4 regions of the Pseudomonas sp. MDT2-39-1 genome follow, and region 1 is predicted to be linked to each of the others. Evidence: predicted binding sites of a transcription regulator. Region 1 holds the regulator's gene; each other region holds the start of a gene.

The links. Region 1 encodes sigma-54, which starts transcription at its own class of promoters, with help from an activator protein. Its sites were predicted from a motif close to ANTGGCATNNANNTTGCTNT; they were not measured.
Positions count from the first base shown of each region.
Region 2: the regulator sigma-54 is predicted to act here: its motif matches at 2,253-2,272, upstream of glnK (P-II family nitrogen regulator).
Region 3: the regulator sigma-54 is predicted to act here: its motif matches at 1,985-2,004, upstream of flgB (flagellar basal body rod protein FlgB).
Region 4: the regulator sigma-54 is predicted to act here: its motif matches at 2,243-2,262, upstream of ACYZTM_RS23485 (flagellar basal body rod protein FlgF).

Region 1 covers NZ_CM142716.1:4,297,293-4,301,089, reverse strand. Annotated here, with positions in the region: gene lptA (lipopolysaccharide transport periplasmic protein LptA) at 1-290, shown strand, start outside; gene lptB (LPS export ABC transporter ATP-binding protein) at 290-1,015, shown strand; gene ACYZTM_RS20055 (RNA polymerase factor sigma-54) at 1,200-2,693, shown strand; gene hpf (ribosome hibernation-promoting factor, HPF/YfiA family) at 2,768-3,076, shown strand; gene ptsN (PTS IIA-like nitrogen regulatory protein PtsN) at 3,089-3,553, shown strand; gene rapZ (RNase adapter RapZ) at 3,556-3,797, shown strand, end outside.
Region 2 covers NZ_CM142716.1:2,949,870-2,953,666, forward strand. Annotated here, with positions in the region: gene ACYZTM_RS14165 (secondary thiamine-phosphate synthase enzyme YjbQ) at 1-119, opposite strand, end outside; gene ACYZTM_RS14170 (ammonium transporter) at 332-1,669, opposite strand; gene glnK (P-II family nitrogen regulator) at 1,707-2,045, opposite strand; gene ACYZTM_RS14180 (accessory factor UbiK family protein) at 2,465-2,725, shown strand; gene ACYZTM_RS14185 (BRO-N domain-containing protein) at 3,152-3,679, shown strand; gene ACYZTM_RS14190 (HigA family addiction module antitoxin) at 3,676-3,797, opposite strand, start outside.
Region 3 covers NZ_CM142716.1:1,498,556-1,502,352, forward strand. Annotated here, with positions in the region: gene flgE (flagellar hook protein FlgE) at 1-318, opposite strand, end outside; gene flgD (flagellar hook assembly protein FlgD) at 350-1,072, opposite strand; gene flgC (flagellar basal body rod protein FlgC) at 1,088-1,531, opposite strand; gene flgB (flagellar basal body rod protein FlgB) at 1,535-1,942, opposite strand; gene cheR (protein-glutamate O-methyltransferase CheR) at 2,302-3,129, opposite strand; gene ACYZTM_RS07420 (chemotaxis protein CheV) at 3,176-3,797, opposite strand, start outside.
Region 4 covers NZ_CM142716.1:5,017,233-5,021,029, forward strand. Annotated here, with positions in the region: gene phhA (phenylalanine 4-monooxygenase) at 1-33, opposite strand, end outside; gene ACYZTM_RS23480 (sigma-54-dependent transcriptional regulator) at 429-1,988, shown strand; gene ACYZTM_RS23485 (flagellar basal body rod protein FlgF) at 2,317-3,057, shown strand; gene flgG (flagellar basal-body rod protein FlgG) at 3,103-3,797, shown strand, end outside.

The DNA.
Region 1 (3,797 bases):
ACCTCGCCTACTTCGAGCAACTGCAAACTGCCGGTGACACCAAGCCTGTCCAGGGTTGGGGGGTGACTATCCAGTACCACGCCTCGCAGAATCGCGTTGTGCTGATCGACAAGGCGAAAGTCATCGATAAGGACAACAACACCACCCAAGGCGAGAAAATCGTCTACGACACCGAGAAAAAGCTTGCGAGCGCCGGGCGTGCTACGGGCAGCAAGGTCACTGAGTCGCGTCCGCGCATCGACATGGTGATCCAGCCCAAGCCGAAAACCGACGAGAAAAAGGCCCCGTAATGGCAACTCTGAAAGCTCAGCATCTGGCCAAGAGCTACAAGAGCCGCCAGGTTGTGCGTGACGTCAGCCTGTCCATCGACAGCGGTCAGATCGTCGGCCTGCTGGGCCCTAACGGCGCCGGCAAGACCACCTGTTTCTACATGATCGTCGGCCTGGTGCAGGCCGATCAGGGTCGCGTATTGATCGACGACCTGGACGTCAGCCACCAGCCGATGCACGGTCGAGCAAAGGCCGGCATCGGCTATCTTCCGCAAGAAGCGTCGATCTTCCGCAAACTGTCGGTGGCCGACAACATCATGGCCATCCTCGAGACTCGCAAGGAACTCGACAAGGCCGATCGTCGCAAGGAGCTGGAAAGCCTGCTGCAGGAATTCCACATCAGCCACATCCGCGACAACCTCGGCATGAGCCTGTCCGGTGGCGAACGCCGCCGCGTGGAAATTGCACGGGCATTGGCCACCAACCCGAAATTCATCCTGCTCGACGAACCTTTCGCCGGCGTGGACCCGATTTCGGTGGGCGACATCAAACAGATCATCTACCACCTCAAGGCCAAAGGCATTGGCGTGCTGATCACCGACCACAACGTCCGTGAAACCCTGGACATCTGCGAAACCGCCTACATCGTCAACGATGGCCAGCTGATCGCCGAAGGTGACTCCGCCACCATCCTGGCCAACGAACTGGTCAAGGAAGTGTACCTGGGCCATGAGTTCCGCCTTTAAGCACTGAGGTGTCTGGCTGATTGTCCGGGCGCTCGTCTCGATAAAAAATCAATACTTTTTTATTGTTACAGCGCTCTAGGCAAACGCTGCAGTTTCGGGCATATAATTTGCTTATGTTTGGCGCTCCGGCGCCCTGTAGTGGATGGCGCATGTGCGCCGGCGAATAAGGTGTTAAGCCCCTGCCATGAAACCATCGCTAGTCTTGAGAATGGGCCAGCAGCTGACGATGACACCGCAGCTGCAACAGGCCATCCGCCTGCTCCAATTGTCGACCCTGGACCTGCAACAGGAAATCCAGGAGGCCCTGGAGTCCAATCCGATGCTCGAACGCCAGGAAGAAGGCGACGACTTCGATAACGCCGACCCCTTGGCCGACAAAGCCGAACAACTACCCAACGCCGATGTTTCGGAACCCTCCTACCAGGAAACCGCCCCGACGGTGGATAACCTCGAGGAAGGTGACTGGAACGAGCGCATTCCCAACGAACTGCCCGTCGATACCGCGTGGGAAGACGTCTACCAGACCAGTGCCAGCAGCCTGCCGAGCAACGATGACGACGAGTGGGACTTCACCACCCGCACATCGGCCGGCGAAAGCCTGCAAAGTCATTTGCTATGGCAACTGAACCTGGCACCGATGTCCGACACCGATCGCCTGATCGCCGTGACCCTGATCGACTGCATCAACAATCAGGGCTACCTGGACGAAACCCTCGAGGAAATTCTCGAGGCCTTCGATCCGGAACTGGACATCGAACTGGACGAAATCGAAGCCGTCCTGCACCGCATCCAGCAATTCGAACCGGCCGGCATAGGCGCCCGCAACCTGGGCGAATGCCTGCTGCTGCAACTGCGCCAACTGCCTGCCAAGACACCTTGGCTGGCCGAAGCCAAACGTCTGGTCACCGACTACATCGACCTGCTCGGCAGCCGCGACTACAGCCAGCTGATGCGCCGCATGAAGCTCAAGGAAGATGAACTGCGCCAGGTGATCGAGCTGGTGCAGAGCCTCAACCCTCGTCCGGGCTCGCAGATCGAGTCCAGCGAAGCCGAGTACGTTGTCCCTGACGTGATCGTGCGCAAGGATAACGAGCGCTGGCTGGTCGAACTGAACCAGGAATCGGTGCCACGGCTGCGGGTCAACGCCCAGTACGCCGGTTTTGTACGCCGCGCCGACACCAGCGCCGACAACACCTTCATGCGCAATCAGTTGCAAGAGGCTCGCTGGTTTATCAAGAGCCTGCAAAGCCGCAACGAAACACTGATGAAAGTGGCCACCCAGATTGTCGAGCACCAGCGCGGCTTCCTGGAGTACGGCGACGAAGCGATGAAACCGCTGGTGCTGCATGACATCGCCGAAGCGGTGGGGATGCATGAGTCGACGATTTCGCGGGTGACCACGCAGAAATTCATGCATACCCCTCGGGGCATATATGAACTGAAATACTTTTTCTCCAGCCACGTCAGCACTTCCGAAGGCGGTGAATGCTCGTCCACAGCGATCCGCGCGATCATCAAAAAACTGGTTGCCGCGGAAAATCAGAAAAAGCCGTTGAGTGACAGCAAGATCGCTGGTTTACTGGAGGCACAAGGCATTCAGGTGGCTCGCCGCACCGTCGCCAAGTACCGCGAATCCCTCGGGATCGCGCCTTCGAGCGAACGCAAGCGGTTGATGTAGAGCCACGCCACAGCGTTCCAGTGGCAGGCATTTCTGCCTGCCGCTTTATGCACTGGCAACGAAGGAGAAGCTGTATGCAAGTCAACATCAGTGGACACCAACTGGAAGTGACCGAACCCCTGCGCGCCTACATCGGCGAAAAACTCGACCGATTAGAGAGGCACTTCGACAAGATCACCAACGTGCAAGTCACGATGACCGTCGAAAAGCTGCTGCAGAAAATCGAAGCCACGTTGCATTTCCCCGGCGGAGAAGCGGTCGCCAATGCCGAACACTCAGACATGTATGCGGCTATCGATCTGTTGACCGACAAGCTGGATCGCCAACTCAAAAAGCATAAGGAAAAGACCCAGCGTGTCCTTCAGGGCGCAACCGGTCGTTAACACTCCCCACCCATGATCCGACTTGAAAGTATCCTGACCCCCGGCCGTTCTCTTGTGAACGTGCCGGGCGGCAGTAAAAAGAAAGCCCTCGAGCAAATTGCCAACCTTATCCATAAAGAAGTACCGGATCTGGAGATGCAAGATGTCTTCGAGGCTCTGATCGCCCGTGAAAAACTTGGCTCGACCGGTTTTGGAAACGGCATCGCCATCCCCCACTGTCGTCTCAAGGGTTGTAACTCGCCCATCAGTGCCTTGATGCACCTGGACGCCCCCATCGATTTCGACGCCATCGACGGCGCCCCGGTTGACCTGCTGTTCGTTCTGCTGGTCCCGCAAGCCGCCACCGATGCGCACCTGGAGCTACTGCGCCAGATCGCCAGCATGCTCGATCGCAAGGAAGTGCGCGAAAAACTGCGCAGCGCCCCGAGCAATGAAGCCTTGTATCAGGTTGTCCTGGACGAGCAAAACGGTCAGTAATCATGCGCTTGATCATTGTCAGTGGCCGTTCCGGCTCAGGTAAAAGTACCGCACTCGATGTTCTCGAGGACAACGGCTACTACTGCATCGACAACCTGCCTGCCGGATTGCTGCCGGAACTGGCCGAGCGCGCACTGATTCATACCGAGCTGGCGCAACCGCTGGTTGCTGTATCCATCGATGCGCGCAACCTGCCGAGTCATCTATCGCGGTTTCCGGAGCTGCTGGAAGAAGTCCGCAGCCG
Region 2 (3,797 bases), 1.3 Mb from region 1:
AAGTGCAACAGACCGACCCGACACGCCTTGATTTCAGGCAGGCCGGCGAGTAACTCGTCCGTTACCAGATGAAAGCCCCGGGGCCGTGCCCGCAGGGTAATCAGAGTCTGTTGCCACATACAGTTCTCCGCTCGTTCGGGGCGCATTCTAGCGCGCTCTGGGAAAAAACAAAGGCCCTAATATTCCTTCAATCATGTAAGCCATTGGCCGCAGAAAAACGCTCGTCGTAAACGCCACTAAACGTGTACGAAAAAACCTTTCAGCAGTTCCTTCACTGACAAACTCCAGACAAAAAAATGCCCGGCAAGCCGGGCAATTTTTTATGCGCGTACTACAAGTTGTAGCCGCGTTCGTTGTGGAGTGCCAGGTCGATGCCGACAGCCTCTTCTTCTTCAGTGATACGCAGGCCCATGACAGCGTCCAGGACTTTGAGAATGATGTAGGTGACGATCGCGGTGTAGATCACCGTGAAGCCCACGCCTTTCAACTGAATCCAGACTTGTGCACCGATGTCGGTGACAGTGCCGAAGCCACCCAGGGCCGGTGCAGCGAAGACACCGGTCAGGATCGCACCGAGGATACCGCCGATACCGTGCACACCGAAGGCGTCCAGGGAATCGTCATAGCCGAGTTTGCGTTTCAGGGTGGTTGCACAGAAGAAGCACACCACGCCCGCTGCCAGGCCGATGACCAGAGCGCCCATCGGGCCCACGGTGCCAGCGGCCGGGGTGATGGCAACCAGACCGGCCACAACACCCGAAGCGATACCCAGCGCACTTGGTTTGCCGTGAGTGACCCACTCGGCGAACATCCAACCCAATGCAGCAGCGGCGGTTGCGATCTGGGTCACCAGCATCGCCATACCGGCAGTGCCGTTGGCCGCAGCAGCGGAACCGGCGTTGAAGCCGAACCAGCCGACCCATAGCATGGCGGCGCCCATCAGGGTGTAACCAAGGTTGTGCGGCGCCATCGGAGTGGTCGGGAAGCCTTTGCGCTTGCCCAGTACCAGGCAGGCAATCAGACCGGCCACACCGGCGTTGATGTGCACCACGGTGCCGCCGGCGAAGTCGAGCACGCCCCAGTCCCACATCAGGCCGCCGTTGCCGGACCAGACCATGTGCGCAATCGGTGCGTAAACCAGGGTGAACCACACGCCCATGAAGATCAGCATGGCGGAGAACTTCATCCGCTCGGCGAAGGCACCGACGATCAGCGCAGGGGTGATGATGGCGAAGGTCATCTGGAAGGTGATGAACACCGCCTCAGGGAACAACGCCGCAGGACCGGTCAGGCTCGATGGCGTGACACCGGCAAGGAATGCCTTGCCCATGCCGCCGAAGAACGAGTTGAAGTTGACGACGCCCTGTTCCATGCCGGTGGTATCGAACGCGATGCTGTAGCCATAAATGACCCACAGAATGCTGATCAGACCGGTAATGGCGAAGCACTGCATCATCACGGAAAGAATATTTTTCGACCGAACCATGCCGCCGTAGAACAGCGCGAGGCCGGGAATGGTCATGAACAGCACGAGGGCTGTCGAGGTCATCATCCAGGCGGTGTCGCCGGAGTTGAGGACTGGGGCCGCCACTTCGTCTGCCGCCATAGCCAGGCCGGGCATTACGAGGGACAACAGGGCTCCTAGCCCTGCGAATTTACGCAGAGTCATATTGTTTTCTCCTGGGGCGTTGGGTGTGTGGCGGCGTTTAAATCGCGTCGGTATCGGTTTCGCCGGTACGGATGCGAATCGCCTGTTCCAGATTGACCACGAAGATCTTGCCGTCACCGATCTTGCCGGTGTTGGCAGCCTTGGTTATCGCCTCGATAACCCGGTCCAGGTCCTTGTCGTCAATGGCGACATCGATCTTCACCTTGGGCAGAAAATCGACCACATATTCCGCGCCGCGATACAGCTCGGTGTGTCCCTTCTGCCGACCGAAGCCTTTGACTTCAGTAACGGTAATGCCCTGCACGCCGATCTCGGACAGCGACTCGCGCACGTCGTCCAACTTGAACGGCTTGATGATGGCAGTGACTAGCTTCATGAAAACTCTCTCCCGAATTGGTGGACTTGCCCCAGGAAAACAAACCCGACTCAAGTCTAAGCGCAGTGCCTGGCTTTGTAACGCATCGTCGGCCTTTGATTGCCCGTCCGACGCCTGCTAACCACTCCGCGCGAAACACTTCCCCCGTTCCGCTTGGCGCACTGCATTCGTCACAGCGACTGCATCAGTGCATGGGTCACTACCGACTAAGCAGAAAGCTTGCCATCTCGCCAAAACCCACTGAATTCAATCCCTTGACAGCTTCCGACCGCCGCTTCACCCAAACAGCCCGGCGGATACGCACAACAACAGTGCGCGGCCGCCCGTCCGCATGCGCGAAAAGCGTGCATCCCTGCGGTCGGAATTGACTATAGACACTGCGTGATACACTGCCCGCCATTGTTGACAGGACATTTCCCATGCTCGCACCCAAAGACTTCCTCGACGCCCTGACCGGCACCGCTTCGCGCCTCTTCAGCGGCGAAACCCCGTTGCCGAAAAGCGAAATCGAAAGCCAGTTCAAGGCACTGTTGCAGAGCGGCTTCAGCAAGCTGGACCTGGTGAGCCGGGAAGAGTTTGATAGCCAGATGGTCGTGCTCGCACGGACCCGGGCACGGTTGGAGAGCCTTGAGGCGAAGGTTGCGGAGATGGAAGCGAAGCTGAGTCCGCCGGCCGAGTAACCCCACCGCGCCCACCGTGAAGCCCGATCCACTTTGAAACCCAATCCACTGTGGGAGCGAACCTGCTCGCGATAAGGTCGGAACGACCTTCAGATTTATCTGTAGGAGTTGCCAAGGGCTGCGATCTTTTGATCTTCCGCCCCGCCACAATCTCGGCAACATCCTACAAAGATCACCACCGCCGTCCGATAGCGCCGCGAAGCCCAGGTTCCTAAGCTCATTCTCAGCTGAATATTCAGCACTGGGTTTGGCGACCCGGAAGCTTAAGGCGCACGGCGACCATCTCTCGAGTCATGGCGGCTGTGCGTGGGAGACCTTCGGGTCTGCCGGGTTCCTTTTGCTCCGGTTCGCCAACCCGCGTACAGCTGCCACCCAATCGTTTGGCGACGATTGACGGCAGCCCCTTTAGCAAAAGGAGCTGTATCAATGAATAGCGATGACTCTTATCTAATTCCCCACGTCTTCATCCGCCACAAACTTCACCTCCACGCGCTTTTGATCGAAAACCAGCCTTGGTTCAGCGCCCGAGACCTCGGCCGTCTGCTTCGCCTTTTCCTCGACGAACGCGCCGTCCGAAAGCTCGATCCCGATCAACACCAATCCGCGCGAGTCGTCATCCACGGCACCCTCGAAAACACCCTGCTAATCAGCGAATCCGGCGTCTACGCCCTGCTCGTCTACCACTACTGCCCCGAATACCGAGGCCTGCGCGAATGGCTGACCCACGACGTAGTGCCAGCCCTCAGAGATGCCCAACAAGCAACTTCCATCGAACGCCCGATTCTTAGCCTGCTGAACTGGCCAGAAATGTCGCTGAGCCTGCTGCACTGGAATAATCAGCCGTGGATTCGGTTGCAGGATGTTCCGCACATGCTGGCGGATGGTGAACGGCCGCGACGTGCGGTCAATGTATCGTGGTGGAGGCGTGCTTCGCGGATGCTGCAATCGCTTTAAGTACTTAAAGCGCATCCACGTTCGATTTCGGCTTTACGCAGATCGTAAGTCAATTGCAAGTTAAGCCAGAACTCGGGCGTGGTGTTCAAGTAGCCAGATAGCTTCCTCGCTAGATCAG
Region 3 (3,797 bases), 2.8 Mb from region 1:
GAACGCACCCGCACGGGTGTAGCTCAGGGAACCGTTATCGCTGAGGAGGAAGAAACCGTTGCCTTGAATACCCATGTCCAACACGTTGCCGGTGTTGTTCACGTCGCCCTGGCCGAACTGCTGGGAAACGTTGGCCAGACGCACGCCGTTACCGATGGTCTTGCTGCCGGTACCCAGGCGAGTGGCCGAGTACACGTCTTCGAATTCTGCACGGGACGATTTGAAACCGGTGGTCGCGACGTTGGCGATGTTGTTGCCGGTCACGTCCAGTTGTTTATTGGCTGCATAGAGACCGCTAAGGCCGATATTGAAAGACATACTCCACTCCTTTGTGCCGTGTTAGCCGGCTCTATATACCAATGGTTTGTACTTTGGACAGAGCAACACTGCCCAGGCCTGCGAGGTTCAGCATCAACTCACCGCCGGTCTGGCTGATGGTCACACTGTTGACGGTTGCCGGCAGGTAAGTAACCAGCGAGGTCGCCTTGCTGTCGTAAGTCGCGGTGGCGGCGAATTTGTACGTGCCTGCCTTGGCCACTTCGCCCGCATCGTTCTTGCCGTCCCAGATGAAACTGGCGTTGCCGGCTTTCTGGCTGCCCAGGTTGAGGGTGCGCACAACTTTGCCATCGGCGTCGGTGATCTTGACCATGACCGGATCCACCGATGCCGGCACCACGGCCGTGCCGTTGAAACTCTTGGAGGTATCGACGACCGCCGTGCCGGTCTGCGCGACCACCGAGCGACCCACCAGCGAAGACGCTTGCAACGCCTGCGAGGAGTTGTAGTTGCCGGCAATACCGCTGACCGTAGTGTTCAGCGTGGTGATGCCTTCCAGGCTACTGAACTGTGCCAGCTGAGCCACGAATTCCCCGTTGTCCTGCGGCTCAAGCGGGTTCTGGTTCTTCAGCTGGGTGACCAGCAATTGCAGGAACGCATCCTTGCCCAACGCCTTCTTGCCAGTGGCGCTGTTTGTCGCCACCGTCAGACCGTCAGCGCTGGTGTTTTTCTTGACCGAAGAATTGGCCAAGACGTCCTTGATGCTTACGCCGATGGTGGTATCGGTAACACTCATCTGAGTCGCCCCTTATCACTGACCGAGGGTCAGGACCTTCTGCATCATGGTTTTGGCGGTGTTCATCATTTCGGCGTTGGTCTGGAACGAACGACTGGCGGAAATCATGTCGGCCATTTCTTCGACGACGTTGACGTTCGGGTAGTAGACGTAGCCCTTGCCATCGGCGGCCGGATGGTTCGGCTCGTAACGCGCTTCAAGGTTGCTCTGGTCTTCGACCACGCCCAGCACCTGCACGCCTTGACCGGCGGCATCCTGGTTCTGGAACAGCGAATCGCTGCCGCCGCTCTGGCCGCCCTGGAACATGGTGGCGAATACCGGGTGACGGGCGCGATAGGTCTGGTCGATGCTCGAAGAGACGGTTTCGGCGTTGGCGATGTTCGAAGCCACGGTGTTCAAGCGAGTGGTCTGGGCACTCATGCCGCTACCGGCAATGTTGAAAACACTGGATAGAGACATGAATTACTCTCCGCGCAGGGCTGATACCAGCCCTTTGAATTTGCTGTTGAGCAAGGTGAAGCTGGCCTGGAAGCCAACCGCGTTTTCCGCGTAGTTCGACTGTTCCAGTTGAGCATCCACGGTGTTCTGGTCGATCGACGGCTGCATCGGCGTGCGATACATCAGCGACTCGTCGCCATTGCCCAGGCCTTCGGCTTCGATATGACGGCTGTTGGTCATGTTCAAGGCAAAAGTGCCGCCCTTGGATTTCTCGTTCTGTGCGGCAAGCACTTTGGAGAATTCCAGGTCCCGAGCCTTGTAGTTCGGGGTGTCGGCGTTGGCGATGTTGTTGGCCAGGACTTCGGCACGCTGCGCGCGAAAGCCCAGGGCTTGTTCGTGAATACCGAGCGCTTTTTCGAAGCTGATGCTCATGTCGGGAAACCTTCGGGTGACCTGATTTTTCGTAACAGAGACATAGCAAGCGGCGTGCCAATTCAAAAAAGCCCGTAAACCGGGGCTTTGCCGGCAGTGGCAAGGCGGCAATGCCAGAAAAGCGGCAACCGTTTTCCGCCGCCTGCCGCTTTTCTGCCGCTTATCACTGGCAACACCGACCACTGTAGGAGCGAGGCTTGCCCGCGAAGACGGTGTGTCAGACAGCATCATCATTGACTGACACACCGTCTTCGCGGGCAAGCCTCGCTCCTACAGGGATTGCGGCGCTCGTGGGAATTCATCAGGACAAAAAAAACGGGAGCCGATGAGGGCTCCCGTTTTTGGATGACGACAACAAATCACTTCGCCTGGTAAATGATCCCCGGGCTGCACTGGACCATCTGGTAATGATCCGGCAAACCGTTCAGCGCTTCGGAGGCGCCGAGGAACAGATAACCGCCCGGCTTGAGCGTGCTGTGAATGCGCAAAAGGATGTCTTTCTTCACCTCGGCGGAGAAGTAGATCAGCACGTTGCGGCAGAACACGATGTCGAACTTGCCCAGGGCCGCGTAGCTGTCCAGCAGGTTGAACGAGCGAAACTCCACGCGACTCTTGATCGGCGCCTTGATGGCCCAGCGCCCCGGCCCTTTCGGGTCGAAGTAACGCTGAAGGCGCTCGGGCGACAGACCACGGCCGATGGCCAGGCTGTCGTACTCGCCAGTCTTGCAGTTGGTCAGCATGGTGCCGGACAAGTCGGTGGCCACAATTTGCGCCCCCATCTTCAGCTGGCCCATGTTGACGCGCTCGAACTCATCGATGGACATCGACAGCGAATACGGTTCCTGCCCCGACGAACACGCCGCCGACCAGATCCGCAGACGCTGGCCGGGGGCCGCTTTGATCGCTTCGGGCAGCACCTTGTTCTTCAAGACTTCAAACGGATAGGTGTCACGAAACCACAGGGTTTCGTTGGTGGTCATGGCATCCACCACCATCTCGCGCAAACCGCTGCGCGGCTGGGTCTGGATGCGCTGAACCAGCTCACCCAGGGACTTGATGCCTTGCTGCTCCATCAGTTTGTTGAGACGGCTCGAGACCAGGTACTGCTTGTTTTCACCGAGCAAAATGCCACAGGCTTTTTCCAGAAATACCCGGAACTGTTCGAAATCCAAATTACCCGTAGACAAAGATGCCGCCTCTTAAATCGTGTTAACCACCAGGGACAGAAGGCCCCTAGCTGATATCTGCTGCTTTGATCCGGTCGACTACCCGGGATGCCAGGTCATCAGGACGGAATTTGGCAAGGAAGTCATCCGCACCGACTTTCTTGACCATCGCCTGATTGAATACACCCGACAACGAAGTATGCAGGATGATGTGAAGCTTTTGCATGCGAGGGTCGCTGCGGATCTCAGCCGTGAGGGTGTACCCGTCCATCTCCGGCATCTCGATGTCGGAAATCATCATCAGGAACTCTTCTTCCGGCTTCTTACCCTCGTCGACCAGCTTGCGCAAGTAATCCAGCGCTTGCTTGCCGTCGTTCAACGCCACCACTTCGACGCCGACCGTCTGCAGGCAACGACTCACCTGCTTGCGCGCCACCGACGAGTCATCGACCGTCAATACGCGCAGGGACAGCGCCTTGTGCTGGGTTTCGACATCCACCACGCCGACCGAAATCGCTTCCGGTGTCGGCGCCACTTCCGCCAGCACTTTCTCGACGTCGATGATTTCGACTAACTGATTGTCGACCCGAGTCACAGCCGTCAGGTAATGATCGCGTCCCGTGCCCTTGGGTGGCGGATGTATCTCCTCCCAGTTCATGTTGACGATGCGCTCCACCGATCGCACCAGG
Region 4 (3,797 bases), 720 kb from region 1:
GGGCTCGCGAGCCACGTATTGCGTCTGCTTCATGCTGCTCTCCTGCTAAGGGATTTCGTTCTTGTTATGTGCTGCTATGGACTTAGAAATACCCCAAGGCGTGCGGTGATGCAGCAGGTGATCGCTGGTGTGCGTAGGAGAATTCGTCGTTTTTCGTAAAGTATTCGTTACGGATCGGCCTCTGCTGCGCAGGTATTGAGTTTTCCGGGTTTGAAAAGCGCTGCAGCTGTCACATAATCTTGACGACTAACTGAGCGGCTCGGCAAATAAATACGTCCGAGGTCACTGCGATTACCCCTTGGGGGAGCGGGCTTGCTCGCGAAGGCGGTCCGTCTGATACATCAATGTCGGATGTGCCGACGCTTTCGCGAGCAAGCCCGCTCCCACAGGTTGCATCAACCTTATTCACAGCTTTTCAGGCCTTTTATATGCGTATCAAAGTCCACTGCCAGAACCGCATCGGCATCCTGCGCGACATTCTCAACTTGCTGGTCGAGTACGGGATCAACGTCGCTCGCGGTGAGGTCGGCGGCGAGCATGGCAATGCGATCTACCTGCATTGTCCGAATCTGATCAACATTCAGTTCCAGGCGTTGCGCCCGAAATTCGAATCGATTGCCGGGGTGTTTGGCGTCAAGCGTGTAGGCCTGATGCCCAGCGAGCGTCGGCACATGGAGCTCAATGCCTTGCTGGGCGCATTGGAGTTTCCGGTGTTGTCGATCGACATGGGCGGCTCAATCGTCGCGGCCAACCGGGCGGCGGCGCAGTTGCTGGGTGTGCGGGTCGATGAGGTGCCGGGCATTCCGTTGTCGCGGTATGCCGAGGACTTCGACTTACCGGAATTGGTGCGCGCCAACAAGTCGCGGATCAACGGCTTGCGGGTCAAGGTCAAGGGTGACGTGTTTCTCGCCGACATCGCGCCGCTGCAATCAGAGCATGACGACAGCGAAGCCATGGCCGGCGCGGTGTTGACCTTGCACAGGGCTGATCGGGTCGGTGAGCGTATCTATAACGTGCGCAAGCAGGAGTTGCGCGGGTTCGACAGTATCTTCCAGAGTTCCAAGGTCATGGCGGCGGTGGTGCGCGAGGCCCGACGCATGGCGCCGCTGGATGCGCCGCTATTGATAGAAGGCGAAACCGGCACGGGTAAAGAGTTGTTGGCGCGTGCCTGCCACTTGGCGAGCCCTCGCGGTCAATCACCGTTGATGGCACTCAACTGCGCCGGTTTGCCGGAATCGATGGCCGAGACCGAGTTGTTCGGTTACGGCCCCGGCGCTTTCGAGGGGGCGCGGGCCGAAGGCAAGCTCGGGCTGCTGGAGCTGACGGCGGGCGGTACGCTGTTTCTCGATGGCGTCGGGGAAATGAGCCCGCGCTTGCAGGTGAAGTTGCTGCGCTTCCTGCAGGACGGTTGCTTTCGCCGTGTAGGCAGTGATGAAGAGGTTTATCTGGATGTGCGGGTGATCTGCGCGACGCAGGTGGACTTGTCCGAGTTGTGCGCACGCAGTGAGTTTCGCCAGGATTTGTATCACCGCTTGAACGTGCTGTCGCTGCACATCCCGCCATTGCGTGAATGCCTCGACGGTTTGACGCCGCTGGTGGAGCACTTCCTCGATCAGGCCAGTCGGCAGATCGGTTGCCCGCTGCCGAAACTGGCGCCGGCAGCGATGGAGCGCCTGAGTCATTACCACTGGCCGGGCAATGTCCGGCAGTTGGAGAACGTGTTGTTCCAGGCGGTTTCCCTGTGCGAGGGCGGGACCGTGAAGGCCGAGCACATTCGCTTGCCGGATTACGGCGTGCGTCAGCCGCTTGGCGATTTCTCCCTCGAAGGTGGGCTGGATGCGATTGTCGGGCGCTTTGAGAAAGCGGTGCTGGAACGGCTGTATTCCGAGCATCCGAGCAGTCGGCAGCTGGGCAAGCGCCTGGGGGTTTCCCATACGACCATTGCCAATAAATTGCGTGAGTATGAAGTCGGCAAGACTGAGTCATAGCTGACATTTGCTGTGATGGTGGGGGCCCCTTCGCGAGCAAGCCCGCTCCCACATTCGACCGAGGTCCACCAGAAGAAGCGCGGTCGAATGTGGGAGCGGGCTTGCTCGCGAATGCGGTAGCGCTGTCAACACCCGATCAGCCTTTGCCACTAACCGGCATAACACCGCCGGTTTTTCGTCTCCGATACATTTCCCCAATCCCCGCAATCCCCCTCAAGTCCTTTGTTTGCCGGGCCTCGCGCCGTCAAAAGAAAGTTGGTCTGCAAATTGCTTATCGCTCAGCAGTACAGCGGTGGGCGGCAAACGTCCGGCATGCAGAGGAAAGAGTGTGGACAAGTACCTTTATGTGGCAATGACCGGCGCCAGCCAGAATGCTCTGGCGCAGAAGGCTCATGCCAACAACCTGGCAAACATCTCCACCAACGGTTTTCAGAAGGACCTGGAACAGGCCCGTTCGATGCCGGTGTTTGGTGACAGCTTTCCGGCGCGTGCGTTTGCCATGACCGAGCGTCCGGCCACGGATTTCTCCCCGGGTGCGCTGGTGCAAACCGGTCGCGACCTCGATGTCGCGGTGCAGGGCAATGGCTGGATCGCCGTGCAGAACCCCGATGGCGGTGAAAGCTACGTGCGCACCGGCAGCCTGAACGTTGACGCCTTGGGCGTGCTGCGCGCCGGCAACGGTATGCCGGTGATCGGCAATGGCGGGCCGATTGCCGTGCCGCCCGAGCAGCAAATCGAAGTCGGCGAAGACGGCACCATCAGCATCCGTGCGATGGGTGAAGGCCCGCGGGTGATGGCCGAAGTCGACCGGATCAAACTGGTCAACCCCGACTTCAAGAACATGACCAAAGGCCTGGACGGTTCGATCCACACCAAGGACGGCAAGCCGGCGCAGGCCGATGCCAACGTCAAACTGGTGTCCGGGTTCCTGGAGTCGAGCAACGTCAATGCCGTGGAAGAAATGACTTCGGTGCTGGCGCTGGCCAAGCAGTTCGAGCTGCACATCAAGATGATGAACACCGCCAAAGACGATGACCAGGCCATGGCTCGGGTCTTGCAGATCAGCTAATTATCAGAACGTCGCGCCGTAAAACAGGCGCACGAGGAGAATCGAATGCTTCCGGCTCTATGGGTTGCCAAAACAGGTCTGTCCGCCCAGGACACCAACCTCACCACCATTTCCAACAACCTGGCGAACGTATCGACCACGGGTTTCAAACGTGATCGCGCCGAGTTTCAGGACTTGCTGTATCAGATCAAACGCCAGCCAGGCGCCCAGTCGACCCAGGACAGCGAACTGCCGTCGGGTCTGCAAGTGGGTACCGGTGTGCGCATCGTCGGCACCCAGAAAAACTTCACCGCCGGCAGCCTGCAAACCACCGAGCAGCCGCTTGACCTGGCCGTCGACGGTCGCGGTTTCTTCCAGATTCTGCAGCCGGACGGCACCACGTCCTACACCCGTGACGGTACATTCCACCTGGATTCCAACGGCCAGATCGTGAACGCCAGCGGCTTCGCCCTGGAGCCGGCCATTGTCATTCCGAACGACGCCCAGACTTTCACCGTCGGCCGTGACGGCACCGTGTCCATCACCGTTGCCGGCAACCCGGCCTCCCAGGTGATCGGCAACCTGCAAACCGCCGACTTCATCAACCCGGCCGGTCTGCAAGCGGTGGGTAACAACCTGTTCCTGGAAACCGCTGCCAGTGGCGCGCCGCAAGTCGGCACCCCGGGCCTCGGCGGTTTCGGCACCACGCTGCAGAACACCCTGGAAACGTCCAACGTCAGCACCGTTGAAGAGATGGTCAA